4 regions of the Pannonibacter tanglangensis genome follow, and region 4 is predicted to be linked to each of the others. Evidence: predicted binding sites of a transcription regulator. Region 4 holds the regulator's gene; each other region holds the start of a gene.

Region 1 (7,388 bases), 2.0 Mb from region 4:
CGCCCGTCGTCCGTCGCTGCTCAAGGTCAACGCCGGCGAACTGGCGGCACTGGGCGGCGCGGAGGCGCTGGCCGGCGTGCCGCTTGCCGTGACCGGGCCCGTCGATCTCGTGCAGGTCGGTGCGCGCACCCTGCGTCTTGCCAACGGCCATCCGATGATGGGGCGCGTCACGGCCACCGGCTGTGCAGCCGGAGCGGTGCTGGGGGCCTGTCTGGCTGTCGAGCCGGATCCGTTGCTGGCGGCTGCGGCCGGGCTCAGCTTCGTGGCGATTGCCGGAGAGCTGGCAGCCCGCTCTGCCGCCGGGCCCGGCAGTTTCGTGCCGCTGTTCCTGGACGCGCTGCATGCGCTGGACGCTGCCAGCCTTGGCCAGCACCTGCGCCTCGCCTGAGCGCGGCCCCCTCTTTCTCCACCACCTCAGGGAAACCCGCATGACCGCGATTGCCCTTACCATTGCAGGCTCCGACTCCGGCGGTGGCGCCGGGATCCAGGCCGACCTGAAGACCTTCTCGGCGCTCGGCGTCTATGGCGCCAGCGTGCTGACGGCGCTGACGGCGCAGAACACCCATGGTGTCTCGGCGATCCACGACGTGCCCCCGGCCTTCGTGCGGGCGCAGATGGATGCCGTTCTCGGGGATCTGGCCGTCAACGCGGTGAAGATCGGCATGCTGTCGCAGCCTGACGTCATCCGCGCCGTGGCAGAGGGACTGGATGCGCATGGCATGCAGGCCGTCGTTCTGGATCCGGTGATGGTCGCAGCCTCCGGCGATCCGCTGCTCGTTCCCGAGGCGGTGGCCGTCATCATCGAGCATCTTCTTCCCAGAGCCGCGCTGATCACGCCCAACCTTCCGGAGGCCGCGCGCATGCTCGAGACCTCCGTTGCCGAAGGGCGCGAGGCGATGCGCGACCAGGCGCAGGCGCTGCTGCGGCTCGGGGCAAGGGCGGTGCTGCTGAAGGGCGGTCATGGCGGGGGGCCGGCCAGCGAGGACTGCCTGCTTACCGGCGACGGGGCCGAGACCTGGCTGAGCGCGCCCCGGCACGAGACGCGCAACACCCATGGCACGGGCTGCACCCTGTCATCGGCGATCACGGCCGGGCTCGCCCGGGGCTTGCCGCTCGCCGAGGCGGTGGCGGCCGGCAAGGCCTATGTCACCGCGGCGATCCGGTCTTCCGACCGGCTCACAATCGGCTCGGGACATGGGCCCGTGCATCATTTCCACGCATTCTGGGGGGCATCTGCATGACGACTTCGACCTATTCCCGCCGCCGGGCCCTTGGCCTCGGCGTCGCAGCCGCCACGGGCGCCCTTGCCGCTCCGTCGCTGGTGCGGGCAAACGCGACCATCGACTGGAAGATGGTCACCTCCTGGCAGAAGAACCTGCCAGGCCCCGGCGTGACCGCGCAGCGGATCTGCGACCGGATCGAGACCCTCTCCGGCGGCCGCATGCGGGTGCGCCTGTCTGCGGCCGGTGAACTCGTGCCGGCGCTCGGTGTGCTCGATGCGGTTGCGGGCGGGACCGCCCAGATGGGGCACACCGCCTCGTTCTTCTGGCAGGGCAAGATGCCGGCCGCCGTGTTCTTCACCGCCATTCCCTTCGGTCTGACGCCGCTGGAACACATGACCTGGATCGAACAGGGCGGTGGCCAGGCGCTGTGGGACGAGCTCTATGCCCCCTTTGGCATCAAGCCGGTGATGGCCGGCAACACCGGCGTTCAGATGGGCGGCTGGTTCAAGCGCGAGATCACGTCGCTGAATGATCTGGCAGGCCTCAAAATCCGCATGCCGGGGCTCGGCGGCGAGGTGCTGCGGCGGCTCGGCGCGACGCCGGTGGCGCTGCCGCCGGGGGAGATCTTCCAGGCGTTGCAGTCCGGCGTGATCGACGCGACCGAGTTCCTCGGGCCCTGGAGCGATCAGGCCATGGGGTTCCAGAAGGTGGCGAAGTACTATTACGCGCCGGGCTTCCACGAGCCGAACGGCACGGGCGAGGCGCTGTTCAACAAGGCAGCGCTCGACGGGCTGCCGGCCGAGCTGCAGGCCATCGTGCTTGAGGCCTGCCGCGCCGAGAATGCCTTGGCCCTGACCGAGAGCGAGTGGATGAACGCCGGTTCCCTGGCGACGCTGCAGGAGAAGGACGGCGTCGACGTCCGCTTCTATCCGGACGACGTGCTGGCCGGGCTGCGCAAGGAAAGCGCTGCGGTGCTGGCCGATTTTGCCACCAGGGACCCGCTGTCCGGACGCATCTACGAGAGCTATGCGGCCGCCATCGCGCGGCTGGCGCCGTGGAGCCGTGTCTCCGTGCAGCGCTTCCTGTCCGCCCGCGACGGGGCCTGACGTCGGCCCCTGTCCGGGCGCGTGGAGGATGACTGCGGCCGGTGCCATGCGGGGCCGGCCGCAGCCCGTTCCGGGCTCCGGTCAGCTCCCGGCGACAACCACCTGGCGCTGCGTGCCGAGACCGGAGATGCCGAGTTCCATCACGTCGCCGGGCTTGAGATAGAGCGGCGGCTTCTTGCCCATCCCGACGCCCGGCGGCGTGCCGGTCGTCACCACGTCGCCGGGCTCCAGCACCATCAGCTGCGACAGGAAGCTGACGAGGGTGGCAACGGGGAAGATCATGGTCCGGGTGGATCCGGTCTGGGTGCGCACGCCGTTCAGGTCAAGGGTCAGGTCGAGGGCCTGCGGGTCGGGGATCTCGTCGGCGGTGACGACGAAGGGGCCGAGCGGTCCGAAGGTCGGCGCACTCTTGCCCTTGATCCATTGACCGGTGCCCTCGATCTGCCAGGCCCGTTCGGAAATGTCGTTGCAGATCAGGTAGCCGGCCACATGCGACAGGGCCTCCGCCTCGCTCACCTGCCAGGCGCGCCGGCCGATGACGAAGGCCAGCTCCACTTCCCAGTCCAGCTTGGTCGACCCGGCCGGGATGATGACGGGATCGTTCGGGCCGCTGATGCAGCTCGGCGCCTTGGAAAAGACAACCGGTTCGGCCGGCACGGGCATGCCGGACTCCGCCGCATGGTCGGCGTAGTTCAGCCCGATGGCGATGAAATGGCCCGGGCGGTGGATCGGCGGGCCGAAGCGCACGGGACCCTTGACCTCGGGCAGGGTTGCCACGTCGAGGGCACGCAAGCGGTCGAGCACCGGCTGGTCATAGGCGGCGGCGTCCAGGTCGCCGATGATGGCGCCCAGATCGCGCAGGCTGCCATCGCTGGCCATGAGGCCCGGCCGTTCCGCGCCTGCCTCTCCGAATCGACACAGTTTCATTTTTGCCCTCTTCTGACCTCGTGCAGCGCCTGGCGGACCCGCGCAGGCTGGGCGCCATTCTCATGCGTCTGCCTGCCGATGCAAGGTCACCGGACCAGGAAACCGGCAGTCCGGGTGCGGCCGGATTGTTGCAGTTTCGCAACGCCCGAGGCGAAAATATGTCTGTTCTGTGTCGAGGCTGATTTGCCTAAAAATTGTGCAAATGAAGTGTTTCGCGTCGCGCCCCTGCAAGAAATGTCGCGAACCACCGGAAATTGACGTTATCGGAAGCCGGCTGACCAAGACGGCGGTTTCCGTCGAGTTGATTGCTGCGCTGCAGCAGACTTGGCAGCCATTCCCGCCTGCCGATTTTCGCAATTGCACTTGCTACGTGTTTTCCTGATCCTGCGATCAATGGTGAAAGCTTGGCAGGGCTGGATCCTGACTTAATGGGAGGGAACTCAGATATGAACCGTGCACTTAAGGCTGCTGCTCTGTGCGGCTCGGCGTTGAGCCTGATCGCGGTGGCCGGCCAGGCGCAGGCCGGTGGTTTTGCGCTGCGTGAGCAGAGTGGCTACTACCAGGGCATGTCCTTTGCCGGCAACGGCACCACCGGGCCGAGCATCTCGTCGATCTTCTGGAACCCGGCCACGATCACCGGGGCAGGCGACGGCATCACGTTTGAATCGCACAGCTCCCTGATCCTTCCGAGCGCCGAGCTCGACTACAACTTCACGCGCGGCGCCGTGCCGTGGATCGGCTCTGCCTCGGGCAAGACCGGCGACATCGGCTCGGACGCCTGGATCCCGGCGAGCTACAATGCCTACAAGGTCAATGACAGCCTGTTCGTCGGCCTGTCGGTCACGGCGCCCTTCGGCCTGGCGACCAAGCCGAGCCCGAGCTGGGGCGGCAAGTGGTACAACCGGTCCTCGGAAGTGTTCTCGGTCAACATCAACCCGACCGTCGGCTACAAGATCAACGACATGATCTCGGTCGGCGCGGGTGTGCAGATCCAGTACCTGCAGGTCCGCCTGAAGTCCGCCTTCCCGCTCTCCGCCTCCGCGCAGACCGCCGAAGTGAAGGGCGACGACATCGGCTTCGGCTTCAACGCGGGCGTGACCATCAAGCCGGTCGAAGGCACCGAATTCGGCCTCGGCTTCCGCTCCGCGGTCTCGCACAAGCTTGACGGCGAATACATCCAGCCGGCGGGCGTGCTGCTGCCGTCCGGAACCCCGTTCGCAGCCTCCACCACCGGGATCACGGCCGCGACCATGACGCCGGAGATGCTGACCTTCTCGGTCAAGCAGCGCGTGACGGATGCCTTCCGCGTGGCCGGTACGGTCGAGTGGACGAACTGGAGCCGCCTCGGCACCATCCACACCAAGCCGAAGTCCGGCACGATGGCGACGCCGGACCTGAAGTTCAACTACAACGACGGCTGGTTCTTTGCCCTTGGTGGCGAATACGACTACAACGAGAAGCTGACGCTGCGTGCCGGTCTGGCCTACGAGCTGTCGCCGATCGACGAGAAGATCCGCTCCGCCCGCCTGCCGGACAACAACCGCTACTGGCTCTCCGCCGGCCTGAGCTACAAGGTCATGGAGAACATGTCGCTTGATCTCGGCTACACCCACATCATCCCGGAGAGCACGAAGATCAACATCGGCCCGGGTCACCAGGATTACAACCCGGCTGTGGGTCGCCTGACGGCGAGCGCCGACAGCAACGTCAACATCTTCACCGCCTCCTTCCGCTACCGCTGGGGCGGCAAGCACTGAGCGGCCAGACTGGCTGACAGGGGGGCCGGCGCCAAGCGCCGGCCCCTTTTCGCTGGGGCCTCCGGTGGCGCCGGCCGTGTCACATCCGCCTTGCAGCCGTTAAGGTTGCTGTCACATTCCGGCCCCCAAACGGGGCGCCAGCGCGGCGACGGGGCCCGGAAACGTCGGGTTTCCGCCATTTGTCATATTCCTGATACCTGAATCGCGTCTAAGGCTCTCGATCCTTACATGGAGTGCGGGCGATGACAGCGCGGAAGGAAGCGCGGCATTATCGGGCCTTGTTCATTTCCGATGTCCATCTCGGCACCCGCGGTTGCCAGGCGGACCTGCTGCTCGATTTTCTCAAGTACAACGATGCGGAAACCGTCTACCTCGTCGGCGACATTGTCGACGGCTGGCGTCTGAAGCGGGCCTGGCACTGGCCCCAGGCGCACAACGACGTCATCCAGAAGATCCTGCGCAAGGCGCGCAAGGGCGCCCGCATCGTCTACATTCCGGGTAATCATGACGAGTTCCTGCGCGATTTCCTCGGCACCCATTTCGGCGGCGTGGAGGTGGTGGACAGCGTCATCCATACCTCGGCGGACGGGCGGCAGTATCTTGTCATTCACGGCGACCAGTTCGACGTGGTCATCCGGCATGCCAAGTGGCTCGCCTTCTTCGGCGACAAGGCCTATGTGACGGCCCTGGCGTTGAACACCACCGTCAACATGGTGCGCCGGCGCATCGGCCTGACCTACTGGTCGCTGTCCGCCTGGGCCAAGCTCAAGGTCAAGAATGCCGTGAGCTTCATCGGTCGCTTCGAGGAGGCGCTGTCCGACGAGGCCCGCCGCCAGGGCACGCATGGGGTCATCTGCGGCCACATCCACCACGCCGCCAGCCACATGACGCACGGGATCCATTACATCAATACCGGTGACTGGGTCGAAAGCTGCACGGCCGTGGCCGAGCATCACGACGGGACGTTCGAGGTGATCCGATGGGTGGAACGCGCCGTTTCGGAAACGTCAGCTGGCCCCGCGCAGGAGCAGCCGGTCGCCGCATGACCTCTGTCCTGATCGTGACGGATGCCTGGCATCCGCAAATCAACGGGGTCGTGCGCTCGCTGGAACGCACGGCGGACGAACTGCAGCGCATGGGCGTGCGCGTCGAGCTGCTGACCCCCCGGCTGTTCCGGACGCTGCCCTGTCCGACCTATCCCGAGATCCGGCTGTCGCTCACCACGCGCCGGCAGGTGCAAAGGCTGATCGACGGCTTTGCCTGCGATCACCTGCATATCGCGACGGAGGGCCCGCTCGGCCTTCTCGCCCGGCGCGTTGCCCTGAAACGCGGACAGGTCTTCACCACGAGCTATCACACGCGGTTTCCGGAGTATCTGTCGGCCCGCCTGCCGGTGCCGCTGGACTGGACCTATGCCTGGCTGCGCAGCTTCCACAATGCGGGTCAGGGCTGCATGGTGGCGACGCGTTCGCTCGAGGACGATCTGGCCGGCCGCGGCTTCACGCATCTCATGCGCTGGTCGCGCGGCGTTGATGCCAACCTGTTCCGGCCCTACGAGGGCAGCGTGCTCCCGGCCGACCTGCCGCGTCCGATCTTCATGAACGTGGGGCGGGTGGCGGTGGAGAAGAACATCACCGCCTTCCTCGATCTCGACCTGCCCGGCACCAAGGTGGTCGTCGGCGAAGGGCCCCAGCTGGAGACGCTGCGCCGGGCCTATCCGGACGTGCTGTTCACGGGGGCCAAGCTCGGCGAGGATCTGGCCCGCCACTATGCCGCCGCCGATGTCTTCGTCTTTCCGTCGCTGACGGACACCTTCGGCAATGTCCTGCTTGAGGCCCTGGCCTGCGGCGTGCCGGTGGCGGCCTTTCCGGTCATGGGGCCGCTCGACGTCATCGGCGAGACCGGGGCCGGCGTCCTGTCTGCGGACCTGCGCGAAGCGGCGCTGGCGGCGCTCGACGTGCCGCGCGACTTCTGCCGCGAGGCAGCGCTTCAGTTCTCCTGGGAAAACAGCACGCGGCAGTTCCTCGACAATGCCGAGGCCGCGCATCTCATCGGCCGGTCCGTGGCCGACAGCCCGCTGCCCGGCGCGCCCGCTCCGGCCTGAACGGGGGCGGTTGTCTCTGTCGCTCCGGCCTGTTAGGCCTGTCCGGGTGTCCAGGGAGGCCGACATGCATCAGACCCCGACCCTCGAGATGGTCCTTCAGGCGCGCGAGCGCCTCAGCGGCCTTGCGACGATGACGCCGCTGCTGCGCTTTCCGGCGCTGGATGCGCGGGCCGGACGCCCTGTGCTCGTCAAGCCGGAGACCCTGCAGCGCACGGGGTCGTTCAAGTTTCGCGGCGCCTGCAACCGCATCGCCCTGATCCCCGAGGCGCTA
Region 2 (6,260 bases), on a different contig from region 4:
AGCGGCACGGTCAGGCCGAGATAGCTGTTCAGCATGCCCAGATCCGCGACCACCTTGAAGGTCGGCAGGATGCGCACCTCGACCGGCAGCATCAGGGTGATGAAGATCATCCAGAAGAAGAACTGCCGGAACGGGAAGCGGAAATAGACGATCGCGAAGGCCGAGAGGATCGAGATCGCGATCTTGCCGGTGGCGATGATCAGCGCCATCACCAGGGAATTCAGCATCATCGGCCCTAGCGGCGGGGCGCCGGAGGTGGAGGCGCCCGTCGTCAGCAGCTCCCAGTAGGTCTGCAGGGCATGCGGGCCGGGCACGAGCGGGATCAGGCCCGACATGAACTCGTCGGGGGCCCGCGTCGAGGCAATCAGCGCCACATAGACCGGAAACGCGACCGCGATGACCCCGAGGATCAGGACCAGGTGGGCAAGGGCAGTGAGCCAGGGTTTGTTTTCGACCATGACGGGCTTGTCCTAGTAGGCCACGCGCCGCTCGACATAGCGGAACTGGATGAAGGTAAGGACGATGACGATCGCCATCAGGATGACCGACTGGGCCGCCGACGACCCGAGGTTCAGGCCGATGAAGCCGTCCGAATACACCTTGTAGACCAGGATGTTGGTCGACTGGGCCGGGCCACCTTCGGTGGTGGCATGGATGATGCCGAAGGTGTCGAACATGGCATAGACGACGTTGACGACCATCAGGAAGAACGAGGTCGGCGACAGGAGCGGCAAGGTGATCGTAAAGAAGCGCTTGAACGGCCCGGCCCCGTCGATCGCTGCCGCCTCTTTCAGCGACATCGGGATCGACTGCAGGCCGGCGAGGAAGAAGATGAAATTGTAGGAGATCTGCTTCCAGCTCGCGGCGATGATCACCAGGATCATGGCGTCGGTGCTGTTGAGGGAGTGATCCCAGTCATATCCCACCATTTCCATCATGTAGGGCAGGATGCCGATGGTCGGGTTGAACAGGAACCACCAGAGGACGCCGGCAATGGCCGGGGCAACGGCATAGGGCCACAGCAGCAACGTCGTGTAGGCGCTTGCCCCGCGGATGAGGCGGTCGACCGCAACGGCAAGGGCAAGGGCGACGCCGAGCGACAGCACTGCCACGCAGACCGAGAACACGGCCGTCACCTGCAGCGAGCTCATGTAGTTGGGATCGGAGAGCAGCGCCGTGTAGTTCGCCAGACCGACGAAGGTGGTCTTGAAGCCGAAGGCATCCTCGCGGAGGAACGATTGCCAGATTGCCTGTCCGGCCGGCCAGAAGAAGAACACGCTCGTGATCGCGAGCTGAGGCGCCAGCAGGAGATAGGGCAGGGCCTTGTTGGGGAAGATCGTGCGTTTGGTTTGCATGCTGGACACCCGGTCGCGCGGCGAACAGAAAGACCCACGCCCCGGTGGCCAGACTGGCCGACCGGGACGCGGGCATCTTGGATCCGGACGGATCAGTTGGCGTTGGCCGCCTCGAATTCGCGCAGCAGGGCGTTGCCGCGCTTGACCAGGTCGTTCAGGGCCACGTCGGCGGTCTTGGCACCGCTCAGGACCTGCTGGAACTCCTCGTCGATGATGTCACGGATCTGGACATAGCTGCCGAAGCGCAGGCCCTTGGAGTTGGCCGTCGGAGCGTTCAGCGTGATCTGCTTGATCGAGACGTCGGCACCCGGGTTCTTCTCGTAGAAGCCCTGCTGCTTGCTCAGCTCATAGGCCGCCTGGGTGATCGGCAGGTAGCCGGTGTCCTGGTGCCACTGTGCCTGCACTTCCGGCGACGACAGGTAGGAGAAGAAGTCGGCAACGCCCTTGTACTCGGCGTCCGCCTTGCCCTGCAGCACCCAGAGGGTGGCGCCGCCGATGATGGAGTTCTGCGGCTTCACGTCGGCGTAGTGCGGCAGCATGGAGATGCCGACCTCGAAGTCCTTGGCGTTGGCCAGAACGCCCGCGCGCGAGGCGGAGGAGTTCATGTACATGGCGCATTCCTGCGAGTAGAACTTCGGGGGAGCGTCGTTGCCGCCACCCTTGCCGCCATACTGGAAGATGCCGGCGTCCTGCCAGGTCTTCAGGTTGCCCCAGTGCTTGGCAACGAGCGGGTTGTTGAAGGTCAGTTCGGTCTTCAGGCCGCCGAAGCCGTTCTCCAGCGTGCCGATCTGCTGGTTGTGCCAGGCCGAGAAGTTTTCGGTCTGGACCCAGGACACCCAGCCCGTGGTGAAGCCGCACTTCGCCGCGCCCGACTCCATGATCTTCTTGGAGAAGGCTTCAACGTCTTCCCAGGTCTTCGGCGGGGTGTTCGGATCAAGGCCGGCCTTGGTGAAGACGTTCTTGTTGTAATACATCACCGGCGTGGACGAGTTGAACGGCATGGAGAGCATGTTGCCCTCGGTGTCCGTGTAATAGCCCACGACGGACGGCAGGAAGGCCTTCGGGTCGAAGTCTTCACCGGCGTCCTTCATCAGCTGGTAGACCGGATAGACGGCGCCCTTGGCGGCCATCATGGTGCCGGTGCCGACCTCGAAGACCTGGACGATGTGCGGCTGCTGGCCGGCACGGAACGCGGCAATGGCCGCCGTCAGGGTTTCGGCGTAGGAGCCCTTGTAGACGGGCACGATCTTGTAGTCGCTCTGCGACGCGTTGTACGCGTTGGCGACGCCTTCCAGCTTCGCGCCGAGCTCGCCACCCATGGCATGCCACCAGGTGATTTCGGTCGCGGCGAAGGCGAAGGTCGAGGTGCCTGCCAGCGTCGCGGCGGCGACGAGGCTGGCCATGAGATGCCGAGTAGCCATTGTGTTTCCTGCTCCCAGTTGAGGGGCCGTCTGGCCCGGACAGCGCTTGGAACCGTCTGCCGGGCCGGCAAATGTGCCGGCTGGCGTGTCCCTGCGCTGCTTATTGTTTTCATATGAACGGCGCATGTCGTTCATATGAAAGTTGTACGACAGTTCGATGACGTCGACAATGCCCCCGCAGCGTCCCGGGTACGGTGCGACGCAGCAAGAACCTGCCATTCCGTGTAAATCCGGGCGCGGTTCGACGATGTTTCATCCCGTTCCACGAAATTCCATTGTAACCGCCCTGTAACAATCGGCCCTGCAGGCCGGCTTTGCATGCCGGTGACACGGGAAGGGGCTGGTGACGCGACTGTCGTCGAATATTCGTCACGACGACATCACGCGTTCATATGAAAACACTACGCAGTCGTCGCCCATCGAGCCGTCCGGTCTGGCCGCGCTGCGACAGGCTGCGCGCCTCCGGGCGCGCGTCAGCCCATTCCAATCAGGGAGTGTTCCATGTCTTTCCGCAAGTTCGTCGCCGGTACCGTTGCCGCGGCTGCCCTCGCCGGGTTCTCTGCCCCCGCCTTCGCCGCAACCCAGATCAGCTTTTGGCACGGCATGGGTGGCCGGAACGGCGAGATCCTGAACGAGCTGGCGACCAAGTTCAACGCGGCCCAGTCGGCCTGCGTCCTGACGCCGGTCTCCAAGGGCAACTACGAAGAGGCCCTGGCCTCCGGCATCGCGGCCTTCCGCTCGGGCCAGCAGCCGAACGTGCTGCAGGTGTTTGACGCCGGCGCGGCCACCATCATCAACGCCAAGGGCGCGACCGTTGCCGCGGAAGACCTGCTGCGCGAGGCCGGCTACCCGTTCAAGGCGGACGACTACATTCAGGGCGTGCGCTACTTCTACGCCGATGCGGCCGGCAAGTTCGTCGGCATGCCGCTCTCCTCGTCCGCGCCGATCATGTACTACAACGTCGATGCGCTGAAGAAGGCCGGCGTCGAGGCCCCGAAGACCTGGGAAGAGTTCGAGGCGATTGCCCCGAAGCTGAAGGATGCCGGCTTCATCCCGCTGGTCCAGTCGCACCTGCCGTGGCAGATGGTCGAGAACTTCCATTCCCGCAACAACCTGCCGTTTGCCACCAACAGCAACGGCTTCAGCGGCGTGGAAGGCACCAAGATCCTCGTCAACACCCCCGAACAGCGCAAGATGTTTGAAAAGCTCGTGGCCTGGAAGGACCAGGGCCTGTTCGGCTTCTTCGGCGCCGGCTGGAACGAGAACCAGAAGCCGTTCGAGGAAGGCAAGGTCGCTCTCTGGATCGGCTCGTCGGGCTCCTTCGGCGGCCTGCAGAAGACCGCGACCATGCCGTTCGGCGCGACGTTCCTGCCCTACTGGGAAGGCATCAAGGGCGCCGGCACCAACTCCTTCATCGGCGGCGCTGCCCTGTTCGCCATGGCCGGCAAGCCGGCCGCGGAGAACAAGTGCACGGCCGACTTCTTCCACTTCCTGAGCTCGCCGGACATCCAGTACTGGTACCACAAGACCTCCGGTTACGTGCCGATCACCTCGGCCGCCTACGAGCTGGCCAAGAAGGACGGCTACTACCAGCAGACGCCGGCCGCGGAAGTCGGCATCAAGCAGCTGATGCTGCCGGGCGGCGAGTGGTCGAAGGGCTACCGCATGGGCTTCTACCCGCAGATCCGCGACGTCATGAACCGCGAATTCGGCAAGGTCTTCTCCGGCCAGACCAAGGTCGAGGACGCCTTCAAGACGATCGAGGACGAGGCCAACCAGATCCTCGCCCGCTTCGCCAAGACCGCCGGCTGATCTGATCCTGCCAGTGAGACAACGGCCGGGCCATGCCCGGCCGTTCGACCTGCCGAGTAACCTACCCCCGTCATCCCGGCCAAGCCGAGCGAAAGCGAAGCGACGAGCCGGGATCCAGATGTCAGCCGCGCGAAGCGCGACGGACCCGATCAAGCGCATGCTTTTTGCGTTGCATTGTCTTTGGGTTCGCGTGCGCTCGCACTGACGCGCTGGATTCCGGATCTGCGGTTCGCTGAACGCTCACCTTGTCCGGAATGACGGAAACCGAGCGAAACTCGGGGGGATCATGCTGAACGCCGGGCCATGCCCGGCCGTTCATCCTGTCGTCCGTTCCGCGTCCTGCCGGCCCACCGGGTCCAGGACGCCCGCCAGATCCGCGAGCAAGCCCATGAAGCGCGCCCAGTTCTCCTCGCCGCTGCTGCCCTACCTTCTGCTTGCGCCGCAGCTGGTGATCATCTTCATCTTCTTCTACTGGCCCTCCGCCCAGGCGATCCAGTCCTCCTTCTACATCGAGGACCCGTTCGGCTTCGGCGCGACCTTCGTGGGCCTGGAAAACTACGCGATGGTGCTGGGATCGGCGGAATATCTGCGCATTGCCCGGTTCACTGTCTTCTACACGCTGATCGTGACCTTCCTGTCGCTGACGATCGCGCTCGTGCTCGCCGTGAAAGCCGACGCGGTGCTGACCGGCGCCTCGACCTACCGCACCCTGCTGATGTGGGTCTATGCCATCGCGCCGCCGGTGGCCGGCCTGATCGGCATCATGTTCTTCGACCAGCACATCGGGCCGCTGGTGGATCTGGCCGCGGTCTTCGGCTGGGACATGCGCGTCGGCGTCAACTACTACGACACCGCCTTCGCCATGGTGGTGATCGCCGTCTGGAAGCAGATCCCTTACAATTTCATCTTCTTCCTGTCCGGGCTTCAGGCCATCCCGAAGCATCTGCGCGAGGCGGCGGCGATCGACTGCCGCTCGGAGCTGCGCCGCTTCTGGACCGTGACGCTGCCGCTGCTGGCGCCGACGGCCTTCTTCCTGCTCATCATCAACATGACCTACGCGCTGTTCGACACCTTCGGGATCATCGACATCGTGACCCGCAACGAACCGGCCAACAATCCGGTCACGCTGGTCTACAAGGTCTATCTCGACGGTTTCCGCTCCAACGACCTGGGCAGCTCGTCGGCCCAGTCGGTGATCCTGATGGTGGTGGTGCTGCTGCTCACCATGGCCCAGTTCCGCTTCATCGAGCGGCGTGTCCACTACGGCTGAGGAGCCCGTCATGTCCCGCGTCAGACCGTTCGACCACCTGCTCCTGATCCTCGGCGCCTTCTTCATGATCGCGCCGGTGGTGATGGCGTTCCTGACCTCCACCCATTCGTCCATCGAGATCCACCAGAACGGCCTGATGCTCTCGATGGGCGACGAGCTGGTGGCGACCTACACCAAGGTCCTGACGCACCAGGGCGGCTTCACCGGTCAGGTGACCGGCACGACGATGCTGATGAACTCGCTGATCCTCGGCGTCGGCTTCGCCGTGGGCAAGATTGCCCTGTCGATGATCGCGGCCTATGCGCTGGTCTACTTCCGGCTGCCGCTGGCGAGCCTGTTCTTCTGGATCATTTTCACGACGCTGCTGCTGCCGCTCGAGGTGCGCATCCTGCCGTCCTACGA
Region 3 (7,388 bases), 120 kb from region 4:
GCCCATGCCGCGCATGCTGTCCGGCACGCCGGTGTGGTCGGCAATGATCAGGCCGTCATTGACGATCGAGAACGTGATCTCGGCCTCGCCTTCGACACCCTCGACAATCGCGACGAACCGGCCCCGGCCAGCGCCGCGCTCTTCCCGGATGGTCACACCCACATCACTCATCGCGTCTCTCCGTCCTGTTCATCTGGCGCGCAGGTCCCGCGGCCTTGATGTCATGCGAGAAGCCTCGCAGACCGGCTTCACCTGCGCCAGCCCGCTGACGACGGACACATTGTTCATCAATCTTGCAGCAATGCGACGGCTGGCCTGCGCACTGTCTCGATTCGGTTGCATGTGACCTGATCATCACTGTCCTGTGCCGAAAACGGTCCCGCCGCAGGTTCCGGCTTGATCCGGGCCGGGATTCCAAGCCCTCTTGCGGTCATGCCGCCGCGCGTCGCGGCGTTGCCCGACTGTCTGAAGGTGTTCACATGGACAAGCCCGCCCTCCCTGGTGCCTCGCTCGACGGCCGCGTCGAGATCGACACGCAGGAGCTCCTGTCCGCGAACTGGGGGCGGCTGACGAAATACGGCTTCCGCTATCGCCGCTCCGATGGCGACTGGCAGCCGCAGGTGCGCGAGGTCTATGACCGGGGCCACGGTGCCGTGCTGTTGCCCTATGACCCGGTGCGCCGACACGTGCTGCTCACCCGCCAGTTCCGCCTGCCGGCGCTCGTCAGCGGCCATGCGGAGGAGCTGATCGAGGCCCCGGCCGGCCTCCTTGACAATGCCGATCCGGAAACGCGCATCCGGCTGGAGGTGGAGGAAGAGACCGGCTACCGGCTCGGCCCCGTCGAGCGCCTGTTTGCCCCCTTCATGAGCCCCGGCTCCGTCACCGAGCGCCTCACCTTCTTCATCGCCCCCTATTCCCCGGCCGATCGCATCTCCGACGGCGGCGGCAAGGCGGATGAGGGCGAGGACATCACCGTGCTCGACCTGCCCTTCGACGAGGTCATGGGTCTCGTCGCCGCCGGCCGCATTCCCGACGCCAAGACCATCCTGCTCCTCTACCACCTCGCCCTGACGGTCTTCCGCGCTTAAGAACTCCGACGCACTGTGAGGTTGCGGGCAAAATCCGCCCCCTCCGGCGTCATCCCGTGCGCAGCGTAGCGCCGAGCCGGGACGACGAGAGAGGGTTTGTCATCAACCTCGGGGCGCGCCACCGGCGCGCCCTCCCTTGTCTTCAGTCCTGTCCGCCCGGCGTCAGCCGACCAGCGCGTTGTCCTGGCGCTTGATCGCAATCACGGACGAGCGCGGCAGCTTGCCCTCGCCGTCCGGGAAGGGGGCGTCCGGGTGCTGGATGCCGACGAACAGGGTGCGCCGGTCGGCGGACCAGGTCAGGCCGGTCACTTCCGAACCCTTCGGGCCGGTCAGGAAGCGTTCGATGCGGCCGGTGACGGGATCGCCGGCCAGCATCTGGTTGTTGCCCTGACCGGCGAAGTCGCCCTCGTTGGTGTCCTCGCCATCGGTCTGGATCCACAGCAGGCCGGTGGTGTCGAACATCATGCCGTCGGGCGAGTTGAACATGTTGCCCTCGTTGATGTTCGGCGAGCCGGCATAGGCGCTGTCCTTGTGCACCACCGGGTTGCCGGCCATCAGGAACAGGTCCCAGCGGAACGCGGTGCCGGCATGGTCCTCCTGGTCCGGATACCAGCGCACGATCTGGCCATACTGGTTCTTCTCGCGCGGGTTGACCGCATTCACGGTCATCTCGTCGCCGCCAGCGTTGGTGCGCATCTTGCCGTCCTTCACTTCACCGCGGCGGGTGTTGTTGGTCAGGCAGCAATAGGCTTCGATGGCGACCGGATTGACCGCGACCCATTCCGGACGGTCCATGGTGGTCGCCCCCACCCTGGAGGCCGCCTGACGGGTGAAGACCGCGATCTCGTCCGCCGCCATGCCGGTCGTTTCCGGGGTCAGCGCCAGCCACTCGCCGGTGCCGTCGTCGGAGAACCTGGCGACAGAGAGCACGCCTTCGTCGAGCAGCTTGGAGGTGTCGCCACCGGGCACGTAGACGTCGTTGGAGACATACTTGTAGAGGAACTCGCCGCGCTCATCGTCGCCCATGTAGACGACCACGCGCCCGTCACGGGCGATCACGACGGCCGCGTTCTCGTGCTTGATGCGGCCGAGCGCGGTGCGCTTCACCGGGGTCGAGCTGGCGTCGGACGGGTCGATCTCGACCACGTAGCCGGCGCGGCGCGGCTCGTTCGGGTTCTTCGCCACGTCGAAGCGCGGATCGAACTTTTCATAGGCATAGCGGGTCTCGGCGACGATGCCGTAGCGCTTGTAGTCATCCGGCAGCTTGAAGGCCGCGTCGGTGGTGCCGAAGTAGCCGTTGAAGTTTTCCTCGCAGGTCAGATAGGTGCCCCACGGGGTCTTGCCGGCGCCGCAATTGTTGAAGGTGCCGAGGCTCTGCGTGCCGGTCGGGTCGGCTTCCGTCTTCAGAAGGTCGGAGCCGGCGGCCGGACCGGAGATCTTCATCGGCGTCAGATGGGTGATGCGGCGGTTGAACGGGCTGTCGACGACGATGCCCCAGCCGTTCTCGCCTTCCGCGACTTCCATGACGGTGACGCCCTGCAGCTTCTGCAGCTTCATCACGTCTTCGGCGCTCGCCGGCGTGCCCTTGTCCGTCTTCGGCAGGTTGATTTCCGGGTTCACATATTCGTGGTTGACGGCAATCACCTGGCGGTTGCCGATCAGGAACAGCTCCATGCCATCGGTGTTTTCGCCGAACACCTGATCGGCCGAGGCCGCCTCGCCGCCGGTCTCGTGGCTGAAGGGCGCCGCACTGGAAAACAGCGGATCGCCCCAGCGCGCCAGGACCTTCCAGGTGTAGCCCTCGGGCACATGCACGGTGCCGTCGGTGGCGATGGCGACCGGCTTGAAGGCAAAGCGTCCACCCTGACCTGCACCCTGCCCCGCCGTCTGGGCTGCGGTCTGGGCCTCCGCCGAGGTGCTCGACATCAGCGCGCCAAGGCTTCCCATGGCGGCCGCCGCCGAGCCCATGGCGAGGATGCCGCCGAGAAAGCCGCGCCGCGACAGGGCAGCCTCGACCACGCGGTCAAAGTCGGTGACGGCAGGGGGCGGCGTCTGCAGTTCGTCCCAGGCGTCAAACGACAGGCTGGACGGGGTGGTCTCGGTCATGGCTGGCCTCCGGTAGCTGGCTTGATGGGAGGGCAGGTCTGGTCTCCCGCCGCCCCCTCACTTGCGTAACGACGTTACGTCACACTGCCATGACGGTGCCCCGCATGGCCGGCCTTGCGTCAGCCCTGCCGGCCGGCCTGCCGCTCCAGGTCGAGCATCCGGCGCAGATGCGCCTCGGCGGTGGCCGCATCCAGGCCGGGATAGCCCCACAGCACCAGCCCGGCAAAGCCGTCCTGCATGGCCGACAGCCGCAGCGCGGTTGCCGCCGGATCGGGCAGCCCCCACGCCGCCTCCCGGTTGAGCCGCTGCAGCAGTTCCGTCAGGCCGGCAAGAAAGGCGCGCTGCGCCCGGTCCAGTTCATCGGCCAGCAGCCGGTCCGTGGCCGCCAGCTCCGTCGCCTCCAGCCACAGCCGCAGGAAGGGAACCGCCTCGGGGATGAAGCAGGTGCGCAGGTAGCCGTCGATCAGCTGCAGCGCCGGAACATCGGCCCGGAACTGGTCGGCCACCACGCCGGCATAGATCTCGGCAAAGGCATGGGCACGCAGCTCCGACCAGGTGAAATAATGGTTGAGCAGGCCTGTCCCGACACCACAGCGGTCGGTCACATCCCGCGTCTTCGTGCCGCCGAATCCGCGCTCCAGCAACAGGTCCGCCGTTGCCGAGATCATGAGCGCCCGGCGTTCGTCCCCCGTTCGCCGCGCCCGTGCCCGTACCCGTGCCTGCGCCTCCGGCACAGTCGCGAGCCCCTCCCCGATGGCCATCCCAACCTCCTGGTTGCAGCCCTTGACAATTGAGCAGGCGCTCAATATTCACTTGAGCGCTTGCTCAAGTCAGGATAGCGCGATGGCCGCCCCCCGCAACCCCGAAGTCGATCTTCTGCGCAGTTTTGCGCTGGTCGGCATCTGCATCGTGAACCTGCCGGTCGTCGCGATCTATGATGCGCCCGAGCCGCTGCGCGCGCCGACCGGGCTCGACGAGATCGTCTATTTCGCCAATGTGTGGCTGCTGGAAGGCAAGGTCTTCCCGCTGTTTGCCTTCATGTTCGGCTGGGGCATTGCCGGCCAGCAGGCGGCCGCAGCGCGGGACGGGGTGGCGTTTTCCGGTCGATATGCCCGCCGCCTTGCCGGGTTGCTGGGGCTTGGCGTGCTGCATGCGCTCTTCGTCTACACCGGCGACATTCTGGTCCTCTACGCGCTCCTCGGCCTGCTGGTGTGGCCGGTCCTCGGCTGGTCGGGTCGGCGTCTTGTCAGGCTGGCGCTGGCGATGGTCCCGGTTGCCGCGCTTGCCTATGTGGGCCTCGGCGCACTGTATCTCACCGGGTTTGGCGAGATCGGCGACGGCCCGGAGATCACGACCTTCCTGGATGCGGTTGCCTACCGGCAGCTCGACTGGCCCTCCACCTTCTGCGTCGTCGTGCTGTTCAACGGTCCGGCCGCCTTTGCCGCCTTCTGCCTCGGGCTCGCGGGCGCGCGGGCGGGCCTGCTTGGCCAGGACAATGCCTGCTACCTGTGGCTGCGGCGACGGAGTGTCCCGATCGCGCTCGCGGGGCTTGGCATCAGCCTTGGCTATGCCCTTGCGGAGGCCGGGTTCGAGGCCGACACACCCTCCACCCTGGCGATTGTCGGCATGGGTCTCGGCCCCATCGGCGCGCTGTTCCTGTCGACCGCCTATCTTGTCGCCATTGTCGAACTGGCCCGTCGCGTCCGTTTCCCCCAGGCCTTTGTCGCAACGGGACAAAACTCGCTCACCACCTACGTGCTGCAGGGCGTGATCGGCGGGGCCCTCGTCTCGGGCTACGGGCTGGCGCTCGGTCCGCACCTCGGCTCTGCCGGCTATCTGGCGGTCGCCCTGCTCGTCGTTCTCCTCACCATGCTGTTTCTTCGTGTCTGGCAGATCTGGTTCCGGCGCGGGCCCCTCGAAGAGGTCCTGCGCGCCATCACAGGCAGCCGCTGACACACGCAGAGGTCGAGGGCATGGCGGCGATTGTCCAGGTTCCCCACCCCCGCTGCCTGCCTCCGGCGTAACCGGTCCTGCGGTGCCCCCCGCAGGGCCGGTTGCATTTTTTTGAGCCGGCGCACGACCGCCGGCGACGCCTGCGAAAAGCGCGGCAATTCCCCGGTTTCTCCCGTCCCTGCCCCCTCATGACAGCCCTGCGGCCGTGGCTGCGGAGCGCGTCGGCTTGCGCCGGACCGCGCGCAGGCGCTTGACAGCGTCTCGCGTCGCTGCCAGCATTTCACTGCAACAACATACATTCTCTTATAATGAAACCTTCCTGGAGGATGACATGATCCGGACCCTCACCGGCCGCACCGGTCGCATCACAACGCTCTCCCTCGCTGCGTTCCTTGGCTCCACGGCCCTTGCCCTTGCTGCCGGCAAGATCGACGTCGCCATCATCGGCGAGCCGCCCACCCTTGACCCGATGATGTCCACGGCCGATGTCGTCAGCATCGTCACGCAGCATGTCTACGAGACGCTCTACACCTTCGACGAGAACTGGGACGTGGCCCCGCTGCTGGCGGAATCGCTGCCCTTCATCTCGGAAGACGGCAAGACCTACAAGATCCCGCTGCGCGAGGGCATCACCTTCCACGACGGCTCGGCCATGGACAGCGCCGACGTTGTCGCCGCGCTGAAGCGCTGGACGACCGTGGCGGCCCGCGGCAAGTCCGTCGCCGGCATGATCGACAGCATCGAGGCCGAAGGTCCGAGCGTCGTCGTCATCAAGCTGAACAAGCCCTATTCGCCGCTGCTGTCGCTGCTTGCCTTCTCCAACTCCGCCGCCATCGTGGTGCCGCAGGAGATCCTGGGCGAGAAGCTGTCGGCCACTGTCGGCACCGGTCCCTACAAGCTGATCGAGCATGCGCCGGACCGCTACATCCAGCTTGGCAAGTTTGACGGCTTCAAGTCCCGCAGCGAGCCGTCCAGCGGCAGCGCCGGCGCCCGCGCCCAGACGCTGGACGAGATCCGCTTCGTTCCGGTTCCGGATGCCAACACCCGCGTCGAGGGCCTGATCTCGGGCCAGTTCGCCTTCGCCGACAGCCTGCCGACCGAAGCCTTTGGCCGTCTTTCGGAGAGCGCCAGCGTCGAGCCGGTGCTGCTGCGTCCGTTCGGCTGGCCGCTGTTTGCCTTCAACCTGAAGAAGGGCATCGGCACCAACCTCGGCATCCGCCAGGCCGTACAGGCCGCCCTGTCGCCCGATGACATGCTCTTCGCCGCCTTTGGCGACGACAAGTACTTCGTCGTCGACGCAGCCCTGTTCCCCGAGCAGTTCCCCTGGAACAACGAGGAAGGCAAGGAGCTCTACGCCCAGGCCAACCCGGAAAAGGCCAAGGAAATCCTCGCCAAGGCCGGGTACAAGGGTGAGCCGCTGCGCATCCTGACCTCGCGCCAGTACGAGTTCCACTTCAAGATGGCCGAAGTGGCCAAGATGAACCTGGAAGCCGCCGGCTTCACCGTTCAGCTCGACGTCGTCGAATGGGCCACCCTGATCGAGCGTCGCGGCAATCCGGACCTGTGGGACATCTACATCACCCACTCGCCGTTCCTGCCCGAGCCGACGCTGACCAACCTTTATGTCGAGAACTCGCCGATCGGCTGGGTCAGCGCCAACCGCGATGCGGTCTACGCCCGTCTGACCGGCGAGAGCGATCCGGTCGCCCGCCAGGCTGCCTTCGCCGAGCTGCAGAAGCTCGTCTACGAGGAAGTGCCCTTTTACAAGGTTGGCGGCTTCAATGCCGTCATGGGCAAGAAGAAGGACCTCTCCGGCGTCACCCTGACCCCGTGGCCGTTCTTCTGGAACGCCAAGCTCGGGAACTGACCTGACAGTCGCGGCCTCCCCGCCGCTGTCATGGCGGGGAGGCCGACCGACACCCTGCGCTGCAAGCCGGCCGCAGGCCCTCTCCCCCCTTTTAGGGGGAGATGTCTGCGACAGCAGACAGAGGGGGGGAGCAGCGCGTCAACGCAAAGCTGCCTCTCGAAAGTCGGAAAGTCCGCATCCCCCCCTCTGCCCCCTGCCGGGGGCATCTCCCCCTCAAGGGGGGAGAGGGCTCGGGGCAAGGACCATCGCCAGACGTTCCGCAGCGCCGATGAACAGATCGTCGGCGTCGCCTTGGAAACCAAGTTTCACCGCCAGAGGTCCCGCCCATGGCCAACTACATCCTGAAGCGATTTGCCGGCATGGCACTGGTGATC
Region 4 (7,388 bases):
GGCCCGTCCATCACCTCCGAGGTGACTTCCTCGCCGCGATGCGCCGGCAGGCAGTGCATGAACAGGGCATCGGACCGGGCCTCGCCCATCAGCCGGCTGTTGACCTGATAGGCCCCGAGCAGGTTGTGGCGGGTCTCGGCATCATCGTCGCCCATCGAGACCCAGCAGTCGGTCACGACGCAGTCGGTGCCCTTCACAGCCTCGTACGGATCGTCGGTCACGACGATGGAGGCGCCCTTGGCGCGGGCGGCGGCGATCAGCTCCACCGGCGGCGCAAGCTCCTTCGGCGTGGCGATGCGCATCTCGAAATCGAAGCGCGGCGCCGCGTGGATCCAGGAGGCCAGCACGTTGTTGCTGTCGCCCGTCCAGGCCACGGACTTGCCCTTGATGGAGCCCCGGTGCTCCTCGAAGGTCATGATGTCGGCCATGATCTGGCAGGGATGCGAGCGCTTGGTCAGGCCGTTGATCACCGGAACGGTGGCATTGGCTGCAAGCTCCTGCAGGTCGCTCTCGCTCAGGATGCGGATCATGATGGCATCGACGAAGCGCGACAGCACGCGTGCGGTGTCGGCGATTGTCTCGCCGCGGCCGAGCTGCATTTCTGCACCGGTCAGCATCAGCGTCTCGCCGCCAAGCTCGCGCATGCCGACGTCGAAGGAGATGCGGGTGCGGGTCGAGGGCTGCTCGAAGACCATGGCCAGGACCTTGCCGGCCAGCGGACCTTCGCCACGGCGCACGCCATTGCGCTCGCGCTTCAGCTTGCGGCCGAGATCCAGGATGGCGCGCAGCTCGTCGCCCTCGAAATCGGTGAGATCCAGAAAATGACGCAGGGACTGGGACATGAACTCAGGCTCCGGCTGCAGCGGCAGCGAGGTCGGCCTCGACGGCCTTGGCAGCGGCTTCGATGCGGGCAACCGCTTCGCCGATCTCCTCGTCGGAGATGGTCAGCGGCGGCAGGATGCGCAGCACGTTGTCGCCCGCCGGCACGGCGAGCAGGCCGTTGGCCCGCAGCTTGACCAGCACGTCCGTGTTCGGGCGGACGCACTTCAGGCCGAGCATCAGGCCGCGGCCGCGGATTTCCTGCAGCACGCCCGGATGGGCGTCGATGACGGCCGCGAGCTGCTGCTTGAACAGCAGCGACTTGCGCTGGACCTCTTCCAGGAAGCCCGGCTCGAGGATGACGTCCAGCACCGCATTGCCGACGGCCATCGCCAGCGGGTTGCCGCCGAAGGTGGTGCCGTGGGTGCCGGGAACCATGCCGGCGGACGCTGCGGCGGTCGCGAGGCAGCAGCCCATCGGGAAGCCGCCGCCGATGCCCTTCGCAACGCCCATCAGGTCCGGGCTGACACCCGTCCATTCATGGGCAAACAGCTTGCCCGTCCGCCCGACGCCGGTCTGGATCTCGTCGAAGATCAGCAGGATGCCTTCCTGGTCGCAGATCTCGCGCAGCTTGCGCAGGAACTCGACCGGGATCTCGCGGATGCCGCCCTCACCCTGCACCGGCTCGATGCAGAGGGCTGCGGTGGTCGGGCCGATGACGGCCTTGAGCGCGTCCAGATCGCCGGCCGGAACCTGCAGGAAGCCCGGCGCCTTCGGGCCGAAGCCCTCGAGATACTTGGCCTGGCCGCCGGCGGCGATGGTCGCGATGGTGCGGCCGTGGAAGGCGCCCTCGAAGGTGATGATGTCGATCCGCTCCGGATGGCCGTTCACATAGTGATAGCGCCGGGCGGTCTTGAAACAGGCTTCCATCGCCTCCGCCCCGGAGTTGGTGAAGAACACCCGGTCGGCAAAGGTCGCCTCGACCAGACGGCGGCCAAGCGTCTCCTGGCCTTCCATCTTGTAGAGGTTGGAGACATGCCACAGCTTCTCGGCCTGCGCCTTCAGCGCATTGACGAGATGGGGATGGGAGTGGCCGAGGGCATTCACCGCGATGCCGGATCCGCAGTCGAGGTATCGGCGCCCGTCGGACGTCTCCAGCCACACGCCTTCTCCACGGACGAAATCAAGATCCGCCCGAGCGTAGGTGCCGAAAAGTGCCGACGCCGTCATATGCTCAACTCCTCATGCGGGGTCCGGGACGTCTTGTCCCGGAAAACCTCTCCGGTTCAGGGATGGTTGAAAGGGATGCCAAAACGAACTGTGCCGCCCGAACAGGCGGCACAGACAATGAGCGCTGTTTATACACCGCGCATCGCCTTGCCTGTCAATGCAAATGGCGCATTTCAGCCACTCAGCAAGCCCGCGGCAACCGCGGCGTAATCTGGGGAAAAGTCGTTTCGTCCCCGGTTCATGTTGTCCGTATCCTTGCCTCGGATTTGGCCGCCATTGTACTGTCCTGCCTGTCGGATACGACATCTCGTGCTGTAGATCACCAAATCATACTGGATATGCCAAGAGGGGCGTGGAACACGCGTGCCTTAACACTTGGTTACTGCCTTCAATTCGGATCTGCGGCCGGCAACGACGGGGTGTGACGGATGAGCTGGACTGACGAACGCGTGGAGCTCCTGAAGAAGCTCTGGACTGACGGGCTGAGCGCGAGCCAGATCGCCGCCGAGCTCGGCGGGATCACGCGCAATGCGGTGATCGGCAAGGTGCATCGCCTTGGGCTGTCCGGTCGCGCCAAGGCGGTGGCCCCGGCGGCCAAGCCGCGGCGGGCACGCACGCCGACGCCCCAGACGCCGGCCGCAACGCCGCGTCCGGCCCAGGCCCCTGCGGCGCAGAGCCGCGGGGCGACGGCGCTGAAGATGGACCCGGTCGAGGACGTCGCCGTCGAGGTGGCACCCGAAGCCGCGCCGGTTGCCGAGATCGTGCCGATGACGGAACGGGCGACCATCCTCACGCTGACGGAGCGCACCTGCAAGTGGCCGATCGGCGACCCGAGCTCGCAGGATTTCTACTTCTGCGGCCGGCACTCCGATCCGGGCGTGCCCTATTGCGCGCATCACTGCCGCATCGCCTATCAGCCGGTGAATGACCGTCGCCGCGACAAGGACAAGAAGCAGCTGGCCCGCGCCTGAGCGCCAGCTGCCGACCGTTTCGGGGTGGCCAACCAGTCCGTGGTCGCCCCACCCAACCCGAAGCCCGCCGCGCCTCCGCCCGGCGGGCTTTTGCTTTTACGCTCGGGATGCGCCCAAGCGGCCCGACGTCAGGCGAGACAACTGGCAACAAAAAAGCCCGCCAGAAGCGGGCTGGGCTTGATGTGATGACAAAGCTCGCCCTCTCCGAAGTCATCCCGGCCAAGCGCAGCGCCGAGCCGGGACCGGAGGGGCGAGGCCTCCATATTTCAATCAGCGAACCCGGGAGAGACCCAGGCTCTCCGCTCCCGGATCTCCGCTTCGCTCTCGTCCGGGATGACGATACAGGGTTTGTCAGCAGCCTGAGCCCACCGGAGGCGGGCTCAGCGGCGATGTTTCGCCAGTCGATGACAAGACGCAGCGTCAGCCGGCGACCGCAAACTGGTCGTTGAAGGCGTATCCGGCGCCGCGGACGGTGCGGATCGGATCCTTCACCTTGCCGCGGTTGATCGCCTTGCGCAGGCGACCGACATGCACGTCGACCGTCCGCTCGTCCACATAGACGTCATGCCCCCAGACGCCGTCGAGCAGCTGCTCGCGCGAGAACACGCGGCCGGGCGAGGTCATCAGGAACTCCAGCAGGCGGAACTCGGTCGGTCCGAGATGGATTTCCTTGCCGTTGCGGCGGACGCGGTGGGTCTCGCGGTCAAGCTCGATGTCGCCGGAGCGCAGCATCGTCGACACGACCTCGGGCCGGGCCCGCCGCAGGATGGCGCGCACGCGCGCCATCAGCTCGGGGATCGAGAACGGCTTGACGACATAGTCGTCGGCACCGGTGGCGAGCCCGCGGATGCGCTCGGCTTCCTCGCCCCGGGCCGTCAGCATGATCACCGGCAGGCGCTCGGTCTCTGCCCGCGCCCGAAGGCGCCGGCACAGCTCGATGCCCGACAGGCCCGGCAGCATCCAGTCCAGCAAGAGGAGGTCCGGCTGGCTCTCGCGCAGCCGGATTTCCGCTTCATCGCCGCGGGCGCAGGCCTCCACGGAATAGCCTTCTGCTTCCAGATTGTAGCGCAACAACAGGCTCAGCGGCTCTTCGTCTTCAACGATGAGAACCTTAGGCATTCATACGCTCCAGCAATCGGACGCGGGTGACCGCGTCAGGCGTTCTCGATGTCGGCGAGGCCGGTTTCATCGATCTTGCGGCGAGCCTCCAGCAGCTGCTTGCCCGTCACCATGAAGTAGACGTTCTCGGCGATGTTGGTGGCATGGTCACCGATGCGCTCGATGTTCTTGGCGCAGAACAGCAGATGCGCGCACTGGGTGATCTTGCGCGGGTCTTCCATCATGTAGGTCAGCAGCTCGCGGAACAGCGAGGTGTAGATCGCATCCACCTCGTCGTCACGCTCGCGCACGGCCTGGGCTGCCGCAGCGTCGTGGCTGGTGTAGGCGTCAAGCACGGCCTTGAGCTGGCTCAGCGCCAGTTCGGACATGTGCTCCACGCCGAAGGCGGCCTTCTTGGAGTTGAGGTCGCCGTCGATGGCAATGACGCGCTTGGCGATGTTCTTGGCAAGATCGCCGACCCGCTCCAGGTCGTTGGCGATGCGACCGGCGGCCATGATCTCGCGCAGGTCCTGGCCCATCGGCTGGCGCAGGGCGACGATGCGGATGAACTTCGCCTCGATCTCCTGCTGCAGCTCGTCGAGACGCGCGTCCTGCAGGATGGTCTTGTGGGCCTTTTCCAGATCCTGCGACAGCAGGGCGGTCACGGCGTCGTTGACCAGCGCCTCGGCGAGGCCACCCATCTCGGCCACACGGCCAGCCAGCTCGCGCAGTTCTTCATCGTAGGAACTGACGGTATGCTCGGACATGTTCAAATCCTTCTCGCGTTGGAAACAACTGGACCTTAACCGAAGCGACCGGTGATGTAGTCCTGCGTACGCTTGTCCTGCGGGTTGGTGAAGATGTCCTGCGTCGCGCCTTCCTCGACGAGATTGCCGAGGTGGAAGAAGGCGGTGCGCTGGGACACGCGGGCGGCCTGCTGCATGGAGTGGGTCACGATCACGATCGTGTAGTTGGCGCGCAGCTCGTCGATCAGTTCCTCGACCTTGGCCGTGGCAATCGGGTCCAGCGCAGAGCACGGCTCGTCCATGAGGATCACTTCCGGGCTGACGGCGATGGCGCGGGCAATACACAGGCGCTGCTGCTGGCCACCGGACAGGCCGGTGCCCGGGCCGTCGAGACGATCCTTGACCTCGTTCCAGAGGCCGGCCTTCTGCAGCGAGGAGGCAACGATCTCGTCCAGCTCCGACTTCTTGCGGGCAAGACCGTGAATGCGCGGGCCATAGGCCACGTTCTCGTAGATCGACTTCGGGAACGGGTTCGGCTTCTGGAACACCATGCCGACCTTGGCGCGCAGCTGCACCGGATCGACCTTGGGGTCGTAGATGTTCTCGCCGTCGATGGAGATGTTGCCCTCGACGCGGCAGATGTCGATCGTGTCGTTCATGCGGTTGAGGCACCGCAGGAAAGTGGACTTGCCACAGCCCGACGGGCCGATGAAGGCCGTGACCGAACGCGGCTGGATCGCGATGTCCACGTCCTTGATGGCGTGCTTCTCGCCATAATAGACCTGAACCTTGCGGGCGGAAATCTTCGCATCAGTCATGGCAGCTGCCTTTGTCGTAACAGACATGTCGTTCATGGTCGCGGTTCCCTTACCAGCGGCGTTCGAACTTGCGACGCAGGATGATCGCCACGATGTTCATGGCCAGCAGGAAGACCAGCAGGATGATGATCCCGCCCCAGGCCTTCTCGTAGAAGGCCGGGTCCGCACGCTTGGCCCATTCGTAGATCTGGGCGGGCATGGCCGAGTTCGGCGACAGGAAGCCGGCCGTGACCCCGTCGGGATAGTTGGAGGCGATGAAGCCCACCATGCCGATCAGGAGGAGCGGTGCGGTCTCGCCGAGGGCGTGTGCCATGCCGATGATCGTGCCCGTCATGATGCCCGGCATGGCCAGCGGCAGCACGTGGTGGAACACGGCCTGCATCTTCGAGGCGCCGACGCCGAGCGCGGCGTCACGGATGCTCGGCGGCACGGCCTTGAGGGCCGCCCGGGTCGAGATGATGATGGTCGGCAGCGTCATCAGCGTCAGCACCAGGCCGCCGACCAGCGGCGCGGACTGCGGCAGATGGGCAAACTGGATGAACACGGCCAGACCGAGGATGCCGAACACGATCGAGGGAACGGCCGCCAGGTTGGCGATGTTCACTTCGATCAGGTCGGTGAAGCGGTTCTTCGGCGCGAATTCCTCAAGATAGATGGACGCCGCGACGCCGATGGGCAGCGACAGCAGCAGCACCACGAGCATCATGTAGAAGGAGCCGATCATCGAGACGCCGAGACCGGCCTTCTCGGGACGCGAGTCGGAGGCGTCCGAGCCAAGGATGAAGTCCCAGTTGAAGCGGCGCTCGATGGTTCCCTTCTCCAGCATCTGGTCGACGAGGTCGAGATGCGCGGGATCCAGGTTCTTGTCGTTGGCAAGGCTCTCGCGGGTGACGCGGCCCTTGAGGTAGCCGTCGACACGGGCGGCGGCGTAGATGTCGAAGACGACCGTCTTGCCGATCTCGCCCGGGTTCTGGAGCACGAATTCGCGCACCTGCGTTGCCGCACCGGAGGACAGCATCTTGCGCAGGTCGGCCGGCTTCATGTCGGTGGTGATGCCGGCGCCTGCCAGCTTCTCCTTCAGCGCGGCGTCGATCAGCGCGTTGTACTGCGAGGTCTTCACGACCGACGCCTCGGCGGCATCGATCTTGGCCTTGTCGAGGGGGATCGACACCTGGACGAAGGTCTGGGTGAAGGCCACCGTGCCGTTGCTGATGATCGCGTACATCAGGGCCGCCAGGAAGGACAGGCCGATGAGGATGGCGACGATGCCGTAGGCCTTGAAGCGCACCTCTGCGGCGTTGCGCTTGCGGGTCAGGGCGTCGAGTTCATACAGCGACTTGGACTTGCGCGGCTGCGCGTTCTGGCTGTCGTCCGGCAGGACCGGAGCATTCACTGTCGCGTCGGTCATTCGTACTGCTCCCGGTACTTGCGCACGATGTAGAGCGCGATGATGTTGAGCCCGAGCGTGATCACGAAGAGGGTCATGCCGAGTGCGAAGGCGACGAGGGCCTCCGGCGAGGCGAAGTCGGCGTCACCGGTCAGCTGGCTGACGATCTTGGCGGTGACGGTGGTCATCGCCTCGAAGGGGTTCAGGCTGAACTTCGCGGCGGCACCGGCGCCCATCACCACGATCATCGTCTCGCCGACGGCGCGGGAGGCCGACAGCAGGAAGGCACCGACGATGCCCGGGAGGGCGGCGGGCAGGA

Evidence for each region. Region 4 encodes PhoB, which activates phosphate uptake and scavenging genes when phosphate is short. Its sites were predicted from a motif close to TGTCATNNANCTGTCAT; they were not measured.
Region 1: a site for PhoB is predicted at 5,194-5,210, ahead of GWI72_RS02475 (UDP-2,3-diacylglucosamine diphosphatase). Genes of this name have one in related genera too.
Region 2: a site for PhoB is predicted at 2,923-2,939, ahead of ugpB (sn-glycerol-3-phosphate ABC transporter substrate-binding protein UgpB). Genes of this name have one in related genera too.
Region 3: a site for PhoB is predicted at 3,273-3,289, ahead of GWI72_RS10650 (PhoX family protein). Genes of this name have one in related genera too.

What each region holds. Positions count from the first base shown of each region.
Region 1 is NZ_JAABLQ010000001.1:525,719-533,106, forward strand. It holds gene GWI72_RS02450 (hydroxyethylthiazole kinase) at 1-388, shown strand, start outside; gene thiD (bifunctional hydroxymethylpyrimidine kinase/phosphomethylpyrimidine kinase) at 429-1,241, shown strand; gene GWI72_RS02460 (TRAP transporter substrate-binding protein) at 1,238-2,329, shown strand; gene GWI72_RS02465 (fumarylacetoacetate hydrolase family protein) at 2,411-3,256, opposite strand; gene GWI72_RS02470 (OmpP1/FadL family transporter) at 3,703-5,013, shown strand; gene GWI72_RS02475 (UDP-2,3-diacylglucosamine diphosphatase) at 5,256-6,059, shown strand; gene GWI72_RS02480 (glycosyltransferase family 4 protein) at 6,056-7,117, shown strand; gene GWI72_RS02485 (threonine ammonia-lyase) at 7,182-7,388, shown strand, end outside.
Region 2 is NZ_JAABLQ010000005.1:393-6,652, forward strand. It holds gene ugpE (sn-glycerol-3-phosphate ABC transporter permease UgpE) at 1-458, opposite strand, end outside; gene ugpA (sn-glycerol-3-phosphate ABC transporter permease UgpA) at 471-1,355, opposite strand; gene ugpB (sn-glycerol-3-phosphate ABC transporter substrate-binding protein UgpB) at 1,448-2,758, opposite strand; gene GWI72_RS19830 (extracellular solute-binding protein) at 3,278-4,588, shown strand; gene GWI72_RS19835 (ABC transporter permease subunit) at 4,977-5,858, shown strand; gene ugpE (sn-glycerol-3-phosphate ABC transporter permease UgpE) at 5,869-6,260, shown strand, end outside.
Region 3 is NZ_JAABLQ010000001.1:2,385,683-2,393,070, forward strand. It holds gene GWI72_RS10640 (GNAT family N-acetyltransferase) at 1-171, opposite strand, end outside; gene GWI72_RS10645 (NUDIX domain-containing protein) at 480-1,088, shown strand; gene GWI72_RS10650 (PhoX family protein) at 1,251-3,194, opposite strand; gene GWI72_RS10655 (TetR/AcrR family transcriptional regulator) at 3,314-3,955, opposite strand; gene GWI72_RS10660 (DUF418 domain-containing protein) at 4,038-5,147, shown strand; gene GWI72_RS10665 (ABC transporter substrate-binding protein) at 5,479-7,014, shown strand; gene GWI72_RS10670 (ABC transporter permease) at 7,341-7,388, shown strand, end outside.
Region 4 is NZ_JAABLQ010000001.1:2,510,156-2,517,543, forward strand. It holds gene argF (ornithine carbamoyltransferase) at 1-842, opposite strand, end outside; gene GWI72_RS11160 (aspartate aminotransferase family protein) at 847-2,049, opposite strand; gene GWI72_RS11165 (GcrA family cell cycle regulator) at 2,478-3,020, shown strand; gene phoB (phosphate regulon transcriptional regulator PhoB) at 3,441-4,139, opposite strand; gene phoU (phosphate signaling complex protein PhoU) at 4,175-4,885, opposite strand; gene pstB (phosphate ABC transporter ATP-binding protein PstB) at 4,921-5,682, opposite strand; gene pstA (phosphate ABC transporter permease PstA) at 5,732-7,090, opposite strand; gene pstC (phosphate ABC transporter permease subunit PstC) at 7,087-7,388, opposite strand, start outside.